4 regions of the Providencia sp. UF-183 genome follow, and region 2 is predicted to be linked to each of the others. Evidence: predicted binding sites of a transcription regulator. Region 2 holds the regulator's gene; each other region holds the start of a gene.

Region 1 (4,966 bases), on a different contig from region 2:
TCGCCAAATTGTTTTTTACTAACGGATGTTAAAGGCGCAGCAATAGCCGCGCTAATTGTCCCGCCAACCAATAATAAGCAAATAATGAGTTTAGATTTCATTGAAATGACCTTGTTAAACGAATGAGATAATAAGCCGCTATTATCAAATAAATAGAGTGGTTTTGCTACACAGGTTGATACGTGGCAAAAATGGCTACTGCTAAAATTGCCATTGTGCCAAGCAATAATTCGACCCAACTATTGATGATCAGGTAATTGACTTGCCCTTTTTGCTTGATCCTTGGCACGATATAATAGCGATTAATTGATGCTAGCATCATCATTCCCATGACCAATATAATCTTAAACCAAAGCAGCGATTGATATTCTGAACCTGAATAGACCATCGGCCATTGTGGTAAGATGCTTATTGCGCTAATAACACCAGTGATGACCACCAAAACGACTGCGACGTGCCCATAACGCGAGAACCGCTTCATTGTCTTAATAATTTGTGCATCCATTCCTGCGACAAGTTCACGTTTATTACGCAAAAACTGTATGCAGATTAAAAATGGCCATAAGCCCCCAAACCAATAGGCTGAACTAATAAGATGAACAAATTGATTAAAGCGATAAAGCGCACCAGTAATGCCATCTTGCATCGCAGCATGGCCGATAAGTGCGTGTAACCCAAGAAGAATAATAGATAGAATTAAAATAAGGTGCAGGCGGATCTTGATGGATTTAACAAGCAAAACCACCAATAAAATCACCGAGAATAGAAGTTCCCAACGCCAAATTTGGCCAAATGATGTCCCGAGCACACCCTGCCAAATATCCCAATCCGTCGCGTCCTCCCAGCCATCGCCCATTAAACCCGCTTGTGCTAGCATCCAGCCAAAAGAGGTCACAATGGTGATAACAGCACAGAAGTTAATCCCTTTATTCAAATAACGACTAATTAAATAGCTAAATTGCCCGCAACTGAGCAACGCCGCAAATATTGACATTCCACACATCAATATTGCAGCGATAAAATGAATAAAACGAATTAAGGTATAAAACGCTTCAAGTGACATATTATTTCACTGTAAAGCTATAGGTCCCTTTGGTTTTGTGACCATCAACAGAAACAACACTCCAGTTAACATCGTATTTGCCTGAAGTCAGTTTATCTTCAACTGGCACAATCACTTTAGTGTCATTGTTAGGGTCTAACGCTGCTTTCCCTGTTTTGATAATGTTTTTTTCAGGGCCAATGATAGACACCTTTGTAAAGTTAACCTCAATGCCTTCAGAAAAATTTAACGTGATTGACTCAGGTGTTTGCTCAACCGCAGCGCCTTCCGCTGGAAGTTGGTCTTTTAAATGAGCATGGGCAAAAGCTTGTTGGAAAGACATCCCTAAGAAAAGAACAGCAATTGCACTTAATTTGCGCCATGAAGATTTAATATGGGTAATTGGCATAGTAACCTCTTAATTTGCAGGTGAATTTAGAATATTTGCCAATCATTATACGGAAAAAAACGGTTTGTGCCGCTTAAAAACGGGATTTAGGGGCTCATCCTGTGAGTATTCACACAAAATGAAAAGAAAAAGGCTTATGAACATTGAAATTAACCACTTTTGTCCATAAGCCTATTACGGTTTTTATACATCAAATAGAGAGATTACGTTTTAGTAATGACCTATTCACAACACAAAATTAAATGTGCGCTGTTGATGACAGGTTTTTTAAATCTTTATCCAGTAAGAATAGCGCTTTACCAGACTCACCCACCATGTCCAGTTTATCCAACACAGATTTAAATAATTTCTCTTCTTCGTGCTGCTCAGCAACGTACCATTGTAGGAAGTTGAACGTTGAGTAATCTTGTGTTGTCATCGCTAAGTGCGCTAGTTTGTTAATTTCACGCGTAATTAATTGCTCGTGCTCATACGTTTGATTAAAAACATCTGAAATAGATTTAAAATCAACAGGTGGTGCCGCAATTTGACCTAATAGTGGCAGAGCCCCTGTATCGCTAAGGTAATCAAACAAACGCTGCATATGTTCCATTTCTTCTTGAGAATGTGCTTTTAAAAAAGCAGCCGCGCCTTCGTAGCCTTTATCGCTACACCACGCACTCATTTGCAAATAAAGGTTCGCAGAGTAAAACTCAAGATTTAATTGTTCGTTTAATTTTTTGACCATATCAGTAGTTAACATATTTTTTACCTTAATGTTTAAATATTCCTGAAGCTATTATGCACAGTATTACAATAATTAAAACCCCAAAACATTCTGAAAACAAAAAAATCCAATTTACTGATTATTAATAACTTTTGTTAAAAACAATAATAATCAATCTCATTATCTTTCACTGTTTTCAAAGTTATTAATTAAATATAAAACTATATTATTTTAGTTATATTTTCACGTTCTTTTCGATAAAGAATTGAGACTTCTTCTCATTTAATCGCTACAATATTCCTAAGTTCCATTATGTGATAGAGAATTAATATGAGCCACAATCTTGCTTTATTACCCAAAGATGAAATGGATAAAGTTAACGTTGACTTATTGGCATCTGGCGTTGCATTCAAAGAACGCTATAACATCGCCATTCTTGCCGATGCTGTTGAGCGGGAGCAACCCGAACATTTGAGGGAGTATTTTAGAGAACGGCTGGTTTATTACCGTCAGTTATCACAAAATTTCTCACGGTTACCGTACGAACCGAGAAATCGTTAAGAAAAAAGAGGGGATAACCCTCTTTTCAATTTTTCAATGCAAACAGCTGAATACTGCTGAATTATTTAGACGTGTTATACGTTACAGTATTATTTTGACAATCCACTGAAACAGAATAATGCAGATCAGATTTTGAACCTCGAACGACTAACGGGATGGTATATCCTGTATCTGTCTTCGTAACCTCATTATCATTAACCCAAGCGACAGCTTTTTTACCTAATGCGGCTTTTTCTTCTGTCCAGCGCGGTAAACGATTATGCATAAAATCACTTTTAACCTGAGCCGCAATTTGTGGCTCAGTTAGTGCACCACAGCTCACAAACGGTGCAGCCTTACCTTCATCCTTGTTAACACTTAGTGCGAAAGAACTAAAAACAAGAGCGCACGTCCCTAAAGCAATAGCAATTTTTTTATTCGCTTCCATACTCTCCCCCGATACCTAATTGTTAGGTAAAGATTTTTGATTAGTTTTGCTGCCTATTTAAGCCTATAAGAAGGTGTTAAATTTGCGCGTTATCTGTAAGTTATTTTCTAACGACATTGATAAACAGAATGACTTAACTAATATTAATCTATCAGATTCATGTATGGATGTTAATAGTATGTTTACTTATTATTAATTTTCATCGTCAAAACGAACATGTATTTGCTCTTTGCCTTGATGTTTCTCACGAATTTCTTGTGCAACGAGTGCAATAGCTTCGCCACTACTCATACCGTCAGCCATTAATTGGTGAATTTTTTCTACCGCTTCTTGCTGTTCTTCATGATTAAGTGCAGGGATCCCTGATAACATGGTTTAAACCTCATTCATAAAAGACTAAAATCAATAATTAAGATTTTAACATCTCTTCGATTATTAAGATAAGAGTATCTGTTAGTCAGCTAGAATCACTTGCGAAAAAGTAAACTTATCACCATGATTATTAATAAAATTCAGTTACCTTATAGCCCAACTGCGGCAATTGATTATTTTACGCCCCTCGCTCACCAACCTTGGGCGATGCTACTGCATTCAGGCAATGCGAAACACTCACATAACCGGTTTGATATTATTGTAGCTGATCCCATTACAACACTCATAACTTATCAGACACAGACAACAATTACTGAACAGAATCAAGAACCTATTATTTCTGAAGCATCACCATTCGCCCTGCTTCAAGCACAACTTGATAAGCACCATGCAAACCAAATATTGGATAACACATTGCCATTTAATGGTGGCGCTCTCGGTATTTGGAGCTATGACCTTGGACGCCGTATTGAAATAATCCCTGAAATCGCGAAAACTGAATTAACATTTCCCGATATGGCCGTAGGTATCTATTTATGGGCGCTGATTGTTGATCACCAAGACAAAACCGTCACATTAATTAGCCATGAAGATGCCGAGGCGCGTTTAACTTGGCTGCAAAGCCAGAAAACGCCACGCAAAAATAAGTTTAAGCTCAATACACCTTGGCACTCCAATATGACTGAAGATGAGTACCAGCAAAATATTGCACGTATTCATGAATATTTGCGTAATGGCGACTGTTATCAAATTAATCTGGCGCAGCGCTTTAAAGCCAAATATAAAGGAGATGAATGGAATGCGTTCCTAGCATTACTTGAAACGAATGGCGCCCCATTCTCTTCCTTTATACGTCTACCGGAAAATGCTGTGATTAGCATTTCTCCTGAACGCTTTATTTTGTTACAAGACGGCGATATCCAAACACGCCCGATTAAAGGCACACTTCCGCGTTTAGAGGATAAGCAAGAAGATTTAGCGCAAGCTGATAAACTGGCTAACTCCCCTAAAGACCGTGCAGAAAACCTAATGATTGTCGATTTATTGCGCAATGATATCGGCCGTGTTGCTAAACCGGGAACGGTTAAGGTGCCAGAATTGTTTGTGGTTGAACCATTCCCCGCCGTTCACCACTTGGTCAGCACTATCACGGCAAGATTAGACAGCCCTTACCAAGCCACCGATTTATTGCAAGCTTGCTTCCCTGGTGGGTCCATTACAGGGGCGCCAAAAATTCGTGCGATGGAAATTATTGAAGAATTAGAACCTCATCGCCGACATGGATATTGTGGTGCAATAGGCTATATTAGTTTTTGTGGCAATATGGACACTAACATTTCTATCCGAACTTTATTGACCTATAAAAAACAGATTTACTGTTGGGCAGGCGGTGGTATTGTGGCAGATAGCCAAGCGGATAAAGAATACCAAGAAACTTTCGACAAATTG
Region 2 (4,966 bases):
CGTTTTATAAAGCGGCGGCGAAATTAAAATATGGTCCTTTCTGGGGAAGAGGGGGGTATATTCAACCTACTGGGCAAACATTATTAGCTTCACACTGGAGTTACATGCCGGGGACTTATCGTGGTTTGGAAGTCGGTGGTGTATTTGATTTTGAGCAAAATGGTGAGTTAAGCATGTCCTATATGTGGACAGACCGTTATAAAGCACCATGGTATCGCTCAATGTATGATTTCCGTGAAGCCGATGGCAAAACTGGGATCAGCTATTTGCATTCCATTGGGTTTAAATATGATTTTAAAAATAACTTAGTGCTAGAAGGGGCTTATGGTCAAGCAAAAGACTATATGGATCAGTATTTTGCTAAAGTTTCGTATGCCGTGCCTGTTGCTGAACGCGATTTGCGTCTCTCATATCAATTTTATGGTTCTAAAGATAAAGTTTCTGATGGCGGTGTCAATGACGTTTATGATGGCTTAGCATGGTTGCAAGCGATGACATTAGGCTATACCTATGAACAGTTTGATTTTAAAGTTGAGGGAACCTATGTTAAAGCGGAAGGTAATCAAGGCTACTTCTTGCAACGCATGACGCCGGGCTGGGCGACATCCAATGGGCGTATGGATATTTGGTGGGATGGTCGTTCAGACTGGAACGCCAACAATGAAAAAGCATTATATGCAGGTGTGATGTACGACCTTAAAAATTGGGATCTCGCAGGCTGGAAAGTGGGTACATCCTATATTTATGGTTGGGATGCAAAGCCAAGCACAAATACCCAATATGCCCAAGATGTGCGTTTAAAAGAAAGTGCATGGAACTTTGATATTCTATATACCGTTCAAACTGGTCGAGCAAAAGATACGCTCTTTAAATTACACTTTACCAAATATGATAACCATACCGATATTCCTAGCTATGGTGGTGGTTATGGAAATATCTTCCAAGATGAAAAAGATATTAAGTTTATGGTGATGATGCCATTTACGGTTTTTTAATGAATTAAATAAATAGTGGTTACCATTGAAATAAGTATGATGGTAACCGACTAAAACACACATAGCATATATACGTAGTTTCAAATGGCCTAATAAAATAAGAAAATATACTTATATTGCGAGTTTGAAAATTAAAAATAAGGTGGATTACATTCACCTTATTTTTATTATTTAGTCATTATCCTAGTGCAGAAAAACAAATTTTTATAACGAAGCAATTCCTTTATCACCTTCATTATTGATGATAGGTACATCATGTTTTACTTTATCTTTTAATTGCGTGACTTTATCTGTATGAGTAACACTATTTTTGACTTTAGCTTGTCCAGAAAGGATGCCACCTTTTTTAATCGATAAACTGCTGTAGTGAATCGTTCCATGGACTTCGCCGTTATTTTCAATGCTAATGGATTCAGAGGTGCATTCACCTTCAACTCGACCATTAATAATCAACTCTTTACAAATAATATTACCCGTCACTTGGCCATTTAGCATAACTTTAACGGTATTATCTTTTCCTGTAATGTTACCAACGACTTTGCCATAAATGTGGACCTGCTCATTAGAGGTAATATTACCTTCAAACATCACATCCCTCGAAATTATCGTATTCGATTTTTCTTCACTAAGGGTTGGCGTTGATATCGTAACGTGTTCTTCTATCTTAGAAGTAATTTCAGGTTCACGAATGGTAGGGGTTTCTTCAGGGGTTTGTTTGTTTTGTCTTTTGGTGAACATTTTACTTACCTTTTTTTGATTGAAGTATAAGATCAAGAACAGAATTGATAATACAAATGAAAATAAGGTGATGGCTGTATGACGAAAAAACCATCCTATTAAAGTAAGAAACCAGAAGAAAAAACTAGTATTAATAAAAAGATATGTTTTTTTCATCAGTTAATCTCTTACGAAGTACGAGAACAATCCAAATAAGTCTAGCTAAAAATATACAAATTACATCATATAGTTGTAATTTAACTTTTTTATTACACTTAAATTGTTTGTTAAATTAAAAAAAGTAAAACTATATAGCAATATACTGAACTTATTTTAGACGTTAATTAGATAAACTATATGACAGTGATATGAAAAAAAGATGCAAGGTATATTTTAGATAACGTTATGCATCACTATGATATCATTGTAAATATTCTCAAATAGAGAAGGTGTGTTCATCCGTCAAACAATATAAAGGATTTGAAGTGAATTGCAACTTATTATAGAACACTTCAATATTTCACCTTAACGACATATTTTAGTGATAAATATAAAGTAAATGAAAGAAATTATGGATATTCTCACTGAGAATGCTTAATTTATCGGTGGATGGATACAATAAAAAAAGCCCGATAATGGTGGTTATCAGGCTTTTGAAGAATGGGTCACCATCAAAATATGATGGTGATTAATTTATTACTCTTTTGCTTCGTGTGCGTCAGCGTTATCGCGGCAATCACCATCAGCGCAGTGGCCATATAAGTACAAACTGTGGTTAGACAGCTTAATACCGTGACGTGCGGCGATATTTTTTTGGCGAGTTTCAATCGATTCATCAGTAAACTCAATCACTTTACCACAATCTAAGCAAATTAAGTGGTCATGGTGATGCTGCTGAGTTAATTCGAATACGGATTTTCCACCCTCGAAATTATGGCGCGTAACGATACCTGCATCATCAAACTGGTTCAATACACGGTATACAGTCGCTAGCCCGATCTCTTCGCCCATATCAATCAGCTTTTTATAGAGATCTTCCGCACTGACGTGGTGGCACTCAGGCTCCTGAAGTACTTCCAAAATCTTAAGTCTTGGAAGAGTGACTTTGAGTCCAGCATTTTTCAATGCTTTATTGTTGTCTGTCATGCGGGTTTGTCCTGTATCTTAAATCATAAATTTAACAATAATGAGACATTTTTAACATAAATCCAGTTGTCTTCTAAACTGATTTACAATTATAGGCATGGAAAATAAAAATAGAAACCATGCATTGTCTCATTATTTTGATAATCTCTTATAAGTCTATCCAATTAGGATATTTAATCGATTATTTTAGACCGAATGACCGTTCCGCGATGGTGCATTTTGAGCGGAAAGGAATTCGGCCAAGAGTAACGCTTGTTTTTAATCGACTAGCCAAGAATTTCAGCTAATGACATCTCTTCAGAGATTTGTTTGACCCATGCATCCACTCGTTCATCTGTTAACTCCGGTTGGCGATCTTCATCAATCGCTAATCCGATAAAGTGGTTGTCATCTGCCATACCTTTTGAAACTTCGAAGTGGTAGCCTTCGGTTGGCCAGTGCCCAACAATCACCGCACCTCTTGGTTCGATGATATCGCGAATAGTCCCCATCGCATCACAGAAGTATTCTGCATAGTCTTCTTGGTCTCCACAGCCAAAGAGAGCGACGAGTTTACCTTCAAAATCAATTTCTTCTAATGTTGGGAAAAAGTCATCCCAATCACATTGTGCTTCGCCGTAGTACCAAGTTGGAATACCAAGAAGTAGAATGTCAAAAGCTTCAATGTCTTCTTTGCTGCATTTTGCAATGTCATGAACTTCTGCTACGTCTTTGCCTAATCTTTCTTGGATCATTTTGGCAATATTTTCTGTGTTACCTGTATCACTTCCGAAGAAAATACCGATGACTGCCATAAACTGATTAACCTCTTGTTTTTCTAAGAGAGAAAGAAGGAGTGTCTCAACTTCTAGAACTCATTTAGAACGAAAATAAATAGAATTTTATGCCTTATTCTGGCGAAAAAACTTTTATAAGTCTGTCAAATTTGTGTGATTTACTAAGATAGCGTTACTTGAGTATTGTCTCATCAACTTGTTGAAGTTGTGACATCAAAATTTCTTCTATTAATTCACTACGGCTTATATTTTTTTCTTCAGCTAACTGATTCAGTACAGCAACAGCTTCTTCGTTTAGTTTAAGTTCAACTCGGCGCAATCCATTCACTTTATCGCGTTTTAATTGATTGCGTTTGTTGATCCTTAATTGTTCATCCCGTGATAGTGGGCTTGTCTTAGGTCGCCCAGGCCTTCGTTCCTCAGCGAACAAATCCAGAGTAGTACGATCAGTTTGTTCTTTTGCCATGTCTATAACTGCTAAAAGGGTGTGCCAATAATTCAGCGCGCCATGATACCCTAGCTAATCCCCTAGTGCTATAGCTGCAAGGCGAGGGAATAGGTTTGATTGGCGAAAAAAAGCGCGGTTTTAAGAAAAAAGCACCCCTTGCTATGTAGGTGATGCTTTTTTGAACACTTATCCAGTGAGCCGTAAAACCTCGTCCTTCAGGACGAGGATATAAGGCGCGGGTTTTAAACTAACTAGGTGTTTGCTGTTACTCAATGTACTGGCGGATAATGGATATTGGTGCGCCCCCACAACTCCCAGCAAAATAACTGGGTGTCCACAAAACTCCTTTGTAGTAATAACGTTGTGCTATATCAGGGCGATCCCGTCGAAGTAATCGACTCGATACCCCTTTAAGGCTGTTAACCAGATTAGATCTCGCCAATTTTGGCGGATAATTAATCAATAAATGAACATGATCACCTTCACCATCCATTTCAACCAGTTCAACATCGAAATCGGCACAAACACTGGAGAAGTAGCCTCGTAGTTTTTCAATCGCATCCTGATCAAATATTTTTCGGCTGTATTTTGTAACAAGGACCAAGTGGACGTGCATCAGGAATACACAATGCCTACCACGGCGAATATCGGTTTCTTTTTTCATAGACCAAAATATAATAGATAAAATGAAACGCCTACAAGCCTTTAAATTCCAGTTAAGACCGAATGGTCAGCAGGAGCGCAATATGCGGCGCTTTGCAGGGGCTTGTCGTTTTGTTTTCAATCGGGCATTAGCACTTCAGAATGAGAATCACGAAGCAGGGAACAAATACATTCCCTATACAAAGATGGCTTCATGGCTCATTGAGTGGAAATCTGACACC
Region 3 (4,966 bases), on a different contig from region 2:
CATCTTGTGGGTTTGCAGGGTTATAAAGTATATCAATGGATTGGCCGATACTATTTCGATAGCTACTGCTCCCCATTGATGAACGAAACTCAATTTTTTGATTTTCTAGGGTGGTAAATTCAACAATTGGAAAATAGGTTTTTGACTTATCTTCCGAAACACTGATGTCCAGATCAGTGATTACCCCTGTTGTTTTGATGCCATTTTTTGCCATATCCATACCGGAATTAAGCGTAAAAGCCGTTCCGATTAAAAATAAGATGCCAATCACTAAAAAAATGGGAAAGATAAAACGGTACTTTTTCACGGTGCTATTCCTTTAATTGTGTTCTTATTACTGAGTATTATTATATAAACTGATGAATTATTTTAGTTAAGTATGGTGTTTATCTAGATATTTAGGATAATTTACGTATTCTTGGTTTTTTATACCTTATGGGCAAACAGTGATTTCTGTATTTTTAATTACCCCTGATAACTCTAGGTTTTTATTCATGTTTTTTGACCAAAAGTGTGAGAGGCTCGCCAATTTTGAAAAGCATCGTTGCGTAGTAGAATTATTGGCGTTATATTAATTGCGTTTATCTCAGGGCGGGGTGAAAGTCCCCACCGGCGGTAACATGCAACGCGCATGAAGCCCGCGAGCGCTTTATCATTTTGGTGATAAAGGTCAGCAGATCCAGTGTGAATCTGGAGCCGACGGTTATAGTCCGGATGGGAGAGAATTAACTGTATCTGCATATTTGTGCCGTAATGCACAATCATGTTCTGCATACCTGAATGGGTAGGTTGCCACTTATGGGCAATTTATTTATTCATCATTTCTCGTAATCCTAAGACTGCCTTGATTCTGGTAACTAGTTAATAACTATTTAAGAGGTTTTTACCATGGATCATACGCTACTTTCCGAATTCGGTAATCCAATCGAACGTGTTGAAAAAGCTCTCGAAGCCTTACGTCAAGGCCAAGGTGTTCTTGTTCTGGACGATGAAGATCGTGAGAACGAAGGCGATTTAGTTTTTGCAGCAGAAACCATGACCGCAGAGCAAATGGCATTTACCATTCGCTACAGCAGCGGCATTGTGTGCTTGTGTATCACTGAAGAGTGTCGTAAAAAACTGGAACTGCCAATGATGGTGGAAAATAACACCAGCCAAAATCAAACGGGCTTTACCGTGACGATTGAAGCAGCAAACGGTGTCACGACAGGTGTTTCAGCCGCAGACCGTATTACAACTATTCGTGCAGCGATTGCCGATAACGCAGTGCCAGCAGACCTAAACCACCCAGGCCACGTTTTCCCATTGCGAGGTCGCGAAGGCGGTGTATTAGCACGTCGTGGTCATACAGAAGCCTCTATCGATTTAGCGTCTTTAGCAGGGTTTAAACCAGCAGGTGTATTATGTGAATTGACCAACGATGATGGCTCAATGGCTCGTACACCAGATGTGGCGGCATTCGGTAAGCAACATGGTCTGACGGTAGTGACTATCGAGGATTTAGTTCAATATCGTTTGCAGCTTGAAAAGAAAGCGAGCTGATCCTCGTCATATTTCGCGCTGTGGCGGTGTTGGCTTCTCTTAGCCATCTTAGTCACATACTTATGTATGCTCCTAAGAATGGCTTCGTTTGCCGCCTAGCCACAACGCGAACTATTTAGAGGATGTCTTCGTCGTATTTCAAGCGGTGGCGTTGTTGGCTTCTCTTAGCCATCTTAGTCACATACTGGTGTATGCTCCTAAGAATGACTTCGTTTGCCGCCTAGCCACAACGCGAACTATTTAGAGGATGTCTTCGTCGTATTTCAAGCGGTGGCGGTGTTGGCTTCTCTTAGCCATCTTAGTCACATACTGGTGTATGCTCCTAAGAATGACTTCGTTTGCCGCCTAGTCACAACGCGAACTATTTAGAGGAATATCCTCGTCATATTTCGAGTGATCACTGCGTTGGCTTCACGCCGCTACCCTAGTCACATACTTATGTATGCTCCTAGGGATAGCTTTGTTTTGCCGCCTTGCGCTAACTCGAACTATTTAGAGGAATGTTCTTGTCGTATTTTGAGAAGGCGCTCGTTTTTTTAAACTTAAATATAAATGGCTAATTTGACCGGAGTTATTTAAGTTATTGATAATACGTTAAGCATATAGAATATTATTAAGGCCACTGAGTTGCACACCTCGTGGCCTTTTCAATTTTTTTGATGATCATACTCATAATTAGGCCACTGTGTTTTTTGCACAAAAGCGTATGCTGTAAGTAGAAACTAATTGAGTTGGAGTTGAAATCATCATGTCGGTAAATACTTCAGTCGTAAATAACAAGATCCCCGCGATTTTTATAGGCCACGGTAGCCCAATGAATGCTATCGAGGACAATCCTTATACCAAAGCGTGGGAGCAGCTCGGCAAAACCTTACCCCGTCCAAATGCGATATTGGTGATTTCAGCGCACTGGTATACTCGTGGTACGGCGGTGACCTCGATGTTAAAACCTAAAACGATCCATGATTTTGGCGGGTTTCCAGACGCGTTATACCAAATTGAATACCCAGCACCAGGTTCACCAGAACTTGCTCAGCAGGTTGCCGATTTATTAGCACCAGAACCTATTTACCTTGATAAGGAAGAGTGGGGGCTTGACCACGGGACATGGGAAATTTTAGTGCGCATGTATCCAGAAGCGGATATTCCGGTGATCCAACTAAGCATTGATGGCACAAAACCTGCGACTTGGCATTATGAGTTAGGCAAAAAGTTGTCAGTTCTCAGAGAGCAAGGCGTGCTTATCATGGGCAGTGGGAATGTGGTGCATAATCTGCGTGCGATGAATTGGCAAAATGCACAAGCAGAGCCTTATCCATGGGCTTTGTCTTTTGAACAATTTGTCTACGATAACTTGCAAAGTAAAGCTCTCCCACACCCGCTCACTAAAGGGCTAGAAAGGGAAGATGGCAAATTATCCAACCCATCGGCAGAACATTACCTGCCTATTTTACCCATTTTAGGAGCTTGGGATGGTGAAGAAGAGATATGCACACCGATTGAAGGAATTGTGTCGGCGTCGTTGAGTATGATGTCAGTCATCGTCGGCTCTTCCTCGTCATGTTTCAAGTGATCACTGCGTTGGCTCTTCCTCGTCATATTTCGAGTAATCACTGCGTTGGCTTCACGCCGCTACCCTAGTCACATACTTATGTATGCTCCTAGGGATAGCTTTGTTTTGCCGCCTTGCGCTAACTCGAACTATTTAGAGGAATATTTTCGTTGTATTTAGAGGAATGCCTTCATTGTGTTTAGAGGTGTTTTATCTTTGTATTTCGAGCCAATCGCATAGATATTTTAGGTTGTCATATTTTTTAAGGCATAAAAAAGCCCAAACAAAATTAATTGCTTGGGCTTTTGTGATCGAGTTATTGATCAGTCGATGATTGTATGTGGATAGAAACGAGACAGATCTTGAGTGATCAGTTCTTTATCTTCACGAATACAAATTCCCGCAGGTTGATCATTCACCAGCCAGCTCCCGACTAAGGTATAACTACCTTCAAATTGGGGTAGTGGGTGGAATTGTTGAATAATCATACCTTCTTCGCCGTATGGGCCATCCGCAGCGGCAATTTCTTTGCCATTTTCAATAATACGGATGTTGGCACCTTCACGGGAAAATAAAGGTTTAATCACATACTTATCGAGCTCAGGCTGCGTTTTGCCATCGGCAAAATAAGCAGGAAGCAAGTTTGGATGATCAGGGAACATTTCCCATAACATCGGGAGCAATGCTTTGTTCGAAATAATGCTCTTCCAGGCAGGTTCTAACCAGCGAACACCAGCATCTTGCAGCTTGGTAGAGAAAATTTCACGTAGCATAAACTCCCATGGATACAGCTTAAACAGATTACTGATAACCTGATCTTGTGTATCTGTGAATTCGCCTCTTTCACCTAAACCGATTTCATCAATATATAAGAACTCGGTAGCAACGCCCGCTTCATTGGCACAGTCTTGTAAATATTGCACTGTACCACGGTCTTCTTCCGTATCACGGCAGCAAGACATGTGCAGCAGACGGAAACCGTATTGATCTTTAAGTTGAGTAAAACGTTCGATCAACTGTTCTTGAATGCTGTTAAACTGATCCGCATTTTCAGGCAGCTTGCCCGCTTCAATTTGATCTTCTAACCAGATCCATTGGAAAAATGCGGATTCATATAAAGATGTTGGCGTATCGGCGTTATTTTCCAGTAACTTCGGTGGGTTGACGCCATCGTAGGCAAGATCGAGCCTTGAATATAATGAAGGCTGTTCGCTTTTCCACGAGCTACGGACAAATTCCCAGCAGTGTTTAGGAATTTGAAAGCGTGCCAGTAATTCGTCACTTTCAATAACACGTTCAACCACTTTTAGGCACATTTGATGCAGTTCAGCGGTTGCATCTTCGATTTCGTCGATTTGTGCCAGAGTGAATTGATAATAAGCATCTTCAGACCAGTACGGCTCGCCGTACATGGTGTGAAATTCAAAGCCAAACTCAGAGGCTTTCTCGCGCCAATTTGGGCGCTCAACAATAGGAACTCGTTTCATTACAGATCAACCACCCATTGAACGGGAAGAAGACGTTGATTTTGCAGATGAAGAGGAACGTTGTGCCATTGCTTGTTTATTAACTGTGTCACCAAAACCACCACGCGTCACGGTTGATGTGGTCGGTGGCTTAGGTGCCATTGCCGTTTTTGGTACGCTCATTGAACGGCCGCCCGCAACTGCAGGGCCATAGCTTTTACCTGATGCATCGACAAATTTACCGTTCGCTGGGCTTGCCGGATTTTTTGAGCTAAACAGTGGCTGAGATGCTGCGCTACCGCCCATCATTCGACCCATCATATAACCCATCATGAGTGGCATCCACATGCTGCCGCCGCTGCTTTGTGCTTGTGCGGTTTGCTCGCCATTGGTTGAGCTCGTTCCT
Region 4 (4,966 bases), on a different contig from region 2:
GTTTCCGCCGCCTTTAGCATCAATTTTATCGCCTTTTTCATTAGCAATATTTAATACCGCAAAGTTCAATTTGGTATTTTTCAATAATTGATAAGTTGCACCCACATCCATGGTGGTATAGCCATTACGGTAACGAGGGACTGAAGCTCCATTACGCTGCGCTGCCCATACTTGCTTGCCTTCGTAATGAGCACGAGTATACAGGGTTAAGTCTTCATTATAATTCCAATCTAATTTCGCATTGGCTAAGTGTTTTGGTGTTTTATCCAAAGCATAGCCTTTTAAGGATTGTCCACTAGTTAGCTTTTCATCATCACTTTTACGTTCTGAGTCGGTATAGGTATAGTTCAAGCTGAGCTTCCAATCTTCTGCAATTGGAATACCTGTTGCGACTTCAACTCCTTTAATATTGGCTTTACCAACATTGTCATAGGTATACAGTTTTAAGCCAGTCAGTGGGTCATTTCCGCCAGTGTAATAACTGGTTAATTTATTTTTAAAATCTGTATTAAAGAACGTTAAGCTCGCATCAAAGCCGGACTCATGGTTATAGGCAATGCTGATTTCTTCACTAACGCTTTTTTCAGGTTTTAGATCAGGGTTACCATGAATGATACCTAAGCCTTTTTCAGTAGACGTTCCATAATTAGGGCTGATTTCACGTAATGTTGGTGCACGGAATGCTGAAGACACACCCCCCTTAATAGTGATTTCATCTGTCAGGTAATAAACCGCATAACCGCGAGGGTTCCAGTGGTCACCATAAAATTCATGGTGGTCTAAACGTAGTCCACCTGTCAATATTAGGTTCTCTGTCGCAGTAAATTCATTCTCTAAGAAGAAAGCGTGTTGTTCCGCGGTTAGTTTGGCATTTTCAGTTGTTGAAGCGCCTGTTGATGAAGTATCTTTTAATTTAGCATGTTGAAATTGACCACCAACAGTTAAAATATTGTCAGGTAAAAATGCGACAATTTTTCCATCAACAACGGTATTGGTAATTTCAGGTACGCGATCCTCGTAACGATATTCAGTGATCTTAGTCGCTGGGTCTGTAATGTCTGTTTTGGTTCTTTTTTTCGTATTTTCTTGGTAAACACTTAGTTCAGTATTAAATGAATCCCAGTCCCCTTTATAGGTTAATGCAAAATGGTTACGGTCATTGTGGATTTCTGAGTGTTTATTTGCTCTTGGCTTACCATTAAATTCGCTAGTTGGCGCAAGGGAATTACCCGGTTTTTCTTCTCGTTCTTGTGTGGTTCTGCCGGCTTCTAATAAGAACGTTTGGTTTTCCATTGGGGTAAAGGTCAACTTAGCCGTGAGGCTTTTATTGTCCTTTTTATGATGGCCATCCGCTATCTTATCTTCCTGACGATAATCACCACCACCGTATAACTGCAAGCCTAATTTATCTTTAACTAATGGGCCTGACAGATAGAAGTTACCGTCGGTGGAATTACCGCTATCACTGTTTTCTTGGATAATCGCGCCTGTGGTTACGCTGCCGTGCCACTCATTGGTGGTTTTTTTAGTGATGATATTGATAACACCACCCATTGCATCTGAACCATACAGGGAAGACATTGGTCCACGGATTACTTCAATGCGTTCAATGGCTTCGACGGGCGGCATAAAGCCCGCTTCAAAACCGCCGCTGCCATTTGGGCGTGATTCACGGCTATTTTGGCGACGTCCATCAACCAGTATTAAGGTGTACTCACCGGGTAAGCCACGGATATTAATATCTTGTTTATTGGCTGAACCTACAATGCTGACACCTTCTACGTCTTTAACCGCATCAGCAAGGTCGCGCACAGGTTTATTTTGTAACTGTTCGGCGGTGATCACCGTGATACTGGCAGGGGCATCGCGTAATTGTTGTGAATAACCCGATGCGGTGACGATAAGTTTGTCTGAATCTTCTGCTGCTGTCGTACTAAATGAAGTCAAAGCCGCGCAAATACCTGCGGCGACAAGTGTGTAGTGATGTTGCGTAGTCATAGTAATCCCTAGCAAATAGAAATGAGAATGATAATTATATTGTTTGCGAATACTATCACTAAAACATATCGGAAATAAATGATTGGCGAGCTAATTTATGGTCAATATTTGATCTCAGTTAATAATTTTCCCCTATAGCAAAAATGGACTTGCTGGTTTTTACCAAGCTTAACGAAAAATTAAGGTTTAACTTTGGTTTATGGAGTTTGTGGTTAAGCGAAATTACAGTAGCGCGAGCGTCTACTCGGGAATTTTATGACTTATGAAACACATCTTTTTAGCCATTTCATTATTTTTCATTTGCTTGAACACACAGGCAGAGGAAATTCGTTTAAGCGTCACAAACCCAAAAAATGTGATGGCGGTTGATGTCGTCAGCATTCCGGGCAAATTTGTGGCAAAAAACGAAATTTCGATTGGTTCTCCACTGCAACAGCAAATGGTCACCGCAGTGTTTGTGGAAGAAGGGGAATGGGTTGAAAAAGGGCAATTGCTTGCGACGTTGGAATCACCCATCCAAAGTGCAGGGGTTAATCAATTAAAAGCAGAAATTGATAAAGCTGCCGCATACATTAAGCAACAAGAAGCGCTCAGCGCCCAATCGCAACAAGAACTGCAACGTTTATCACCGCTGGCAAAAACAGGGGTGATTTCGGCGAATGAATTTGGTAAAGCCAAATCAGAAGCGGCCGCACAGAGTGCATTGTTAACAGCAAGCCGTGCGGAACTGCGCCAACTCAAAGCCCAATTAATGCGTGAACAAAGCCAAGAAGACAAATCGAAAATTATTGCGCCTGTTTCGGGGGTGATCAGTGAGCGTCATGCGATGAATGGCACGCTGTCAGATAACAGCTTGTTATTTAAGCTGATTGAAAATAATGAATTGGAATTTGAAGCGCAGGCACACCCTTCCGAGCTTTCTCGCATTGTGGGCAGTAATCCCGTCGTGATTAACCTTGATGAAAATCAATCAACATCGGGGAAATTACGTTATTTGTCGCCAAAAATAGATGCATTAACCCAACTTGGAAAAATCCGTGTGGCGCTGACTGAGCCAACCAAACACGTGCGTCTAGGTGAAACAGGCACCATGGCGTACAGCAATTCACCGCGCGAACAGCTATCGCTACCTTATAGTGCCATTCGTACAGAACCCAATGGTGAGCGTTTTATTTTTACCGTGACAGACGGCAAAGTGGCGAAACAAAAAATACAAATTGGCAAAATTCAGCAAGGACGAGTGGAAGTGTTAACACCATTAGCGCCAAGTTTAGAGGTCGTGGCTTATGCACAAGCTTTTTTATCGGATGATGACACTGTTGTGCCTGTGAAGGATAGCCAATGAAATTACAGTTATCTTCTTGGGCCATCACACGGCCTATCCCCACAATAGTGATGTTTTTAGCATTAACGATTGCGGGGTTATTTTCATTTAATCAATTACCTGTAACTGCCAACCCCGTAGTGACGTTCCCGATCGTGACGATTACTGTGACCCAAGATGGTTCATCGCCAACAGAGCTGGAAAATGCAGTCACCAAGCGGGTGGAGCGTGCGGTGTCTGGCATACCGGGTATTCGCCATATTACCTCTTCTATTAGCGAAGGGGCATCGAGCACCACCATTGAGTTTGACCTCAGTGTTGATGCCCACGTTGCGACCAATGATGTACGTGAAAAAATGGGGCAAATCCGTGGAGAGCTACCCCAAACAATAGATGAGCCATTGATTAACCGCGTCGATGTCGAGGGTGGGGCTATTCTACGTTATGCCGTTTCGTCGGAAACTGAATCTCTCGCGGATTTGTCTTGGTTTGTGGATGATACGGTCAGTAAGCAATTGATCACAGTGCCGGGGGTGCAAAAAGTCAGTCGCTTAGGGGATACCGAACGCGTGATCCGCATCGAGCCTGATGCAAATAAATTGGCTGCGATGCAAATCTCCATAGCCAGTATTAATGAATTACTGAAAAATAATCACCAGAACTCGGCAGGTGGTAACTCAAAATATAATTCGTTGCAGCATACCATCCGTGTATTAGGTGAAAAATCGACCGCGGATGAGATAAAAAACATCATGTTACCCGTTGATAACCAGCAATCGGTACGGTTGGGTGAAATTGCCAATATTTATGATGGCCATAAGAATGTGAAATCTATTTCGCAGTTTAATGGTCAGGATGTGGTCGGTTTTGCGGTTTATCGCGCCAAAGGCTCCAGTGATACCAAAGTAGGGCAAGGCGTTGCTGAAGCGGTCGAAAAATTACAAAAAGCGAATCCAGATATTGATATCCGCCTGATTTCCTCAACAGTTAAATACACGGAATCGAGCTTCTTTTTAACCATTCAGACCTTATTAGAAGGGGCGTTTCTCACCGTCATTATCGTCTTTTTCTTTTTGAAAAGCTGGCGTGCAACGTTGGTGGCGGCAGTGGCATTACCATTATCGATTTTGCCGACCTTTTTTGTATTGGCGCTGTTTGATTACAGCTTGAACAGTATTACGTTGCTAGCTTTGACATTGGTTATTGGGATATTGGTAGATGATGCCATTGTTGAAATTGAAAATATTCAAAAGTATATCGAGCGTGGCGAGCGCCCCTATTTAGCGGCACTAAAAGCGTCTGATGCTATCGGTTTTGCGATTGTCGCAATCACATTGACCATTGTGGCGGTGTTCTTGCCTGTCAGTTTTATTGGGGGCTTTGTAGGGCAGTATTTCGTGCCATTTGGTGTGACAGTGTCAGCAGCAGTGCTCTCTTCATTGCTAGTTGCTCGCTTGGTGACGCCATTAATGGCCGCTTATGTGTTGTTACCACAAAAGGGGGTGCACGATGGTGCGAAAATCCCTAACTGGATAGCGCGTTATACGCGGTTTTTATTACTCACGTTAACGCACCGAAAATTAGCGTCTGCATTGGCGGGGAGCTTTTTAATCGGCTCTGTGGCGGTGGCCAGCTTGTTACCCG

Evidence for each region. The regulator Fur, encoded in region 2, represses iron uptake genes when iron is present. The targets are predictions, from matches to a motif close to ATAATAATGAGAACNACTATCAA.
Region 1: ftnA (non-heme ferritin) is a predicted target of Fur. The motif match lies at 2,322-2,344, and genes of this name have one in related genera.
Region 3: ygiD (4,5-DOPA-extradiol-dioxygenase) is a predicted target of Fur. The motif match lies at 2,199-2,221, and genes of this name have one in related genera.
Region 4: AC4IFT_RS10810 (TonB-dependent receptor domain-containing protein) is a predicted target of Fur. The motif match lies at 2,014-2,036, and genes of this name have one in related genera.

Annotation. Positions count from the first base shown of each region.
Region 1 is NZ_JBSICD010000007.1:93,252-98,217, forward strand. It holds gene AC4IFT_RS08635 (DUF2511 domain-containing protein) at 1-101, opposite strand, end outside; gene copD (copper homeostasis membrane protein CopD) at 167-1,063, opposite strand; gene yobA (CopC domain-containing protein YobA) at 1,065-1,451, opposite strand; gene ftnA (non-heme ferritin) at 1,690-2,193, opposite strand; gene AC4IFT_RS08655 (DNA polymerase III subunit theta) at 2,488-2,718, shown strand; gene yebF (protein YebF) at 2,780-3,145, opposite strand; gene AC4IFT_RS08665 (YoaH family protein) at 3,338-3,517, opposite strand; gene pabB (aminodeoxychorismate synthase component 1) at 3,641-4,966, shown strand, end outside.
Region 2 is NZ_JBSICD010000008.1:189,848-194,813, forward strand. It holds gene chiP (chitoporin ChiP) at 1-995, shown strand, start outside; gene AC4IFT_RS10090 (bactofilin family protein) at 1,200-1,733, opposite strand; gene fur (ferric iron uptake transcriptional regulator) at 2,409-2,858, opposite strand; gene fldA (flavodoxin FldA) at 3,125-3,652, opposite strand; gene ybfE (LexA regulated protein) at 3,807-4,100, opposite strand; gene tnpA (IS200/IS605 family transposase) at 4,348-4,746, opposite strand; gene AC4IFT_RS10115 (RNA-guided endonuclease InsQ/TnpB family protein) at 4,769-4,966, shown strand, end outside.
Region 3 is NZ_JBSICD010000011.1:18,967-23,932, reverse strand. It holds gene AC4IFT_RS11800 (DUF3592 domain-containing protein) at 1-307, opposite strand, end outside; FMN riboswitch at 579-730, shown strand; gene ribB (3,4-dihydroxy-2-butanone-4-phosphate synthase) at 889-1,542, shown strand; gene ygiD (4,5-DOPA-extradiol-dioxygenase) at 2,291-3,115, shown strand; gene AC4IFT_RS11785 (glutathionylspermidine synthase family protein) at 3,418-4,581, opposite strand; gene AC4IFT_RS11780 (DUF1190 family protein) at 4,588-4,966, opposite strand, start outside.
Region 4 is NZ_JBSICD010000009.1:137,759-142,724, forward strand. It holds gene AC4IFT_RS10810 (TonB-dependent receptor domain-containing protein) at 1-1,998, opposite strand, end outside; gene AC4IFT_RS10815 (efflux RND transporter periplasmic adaptor subunit) at 2,261-3,343, shown strand; gene AC4IFT_RS10820 (efflux RND transporter permease subunit) at 3,340-4,966, shown strand, end outside.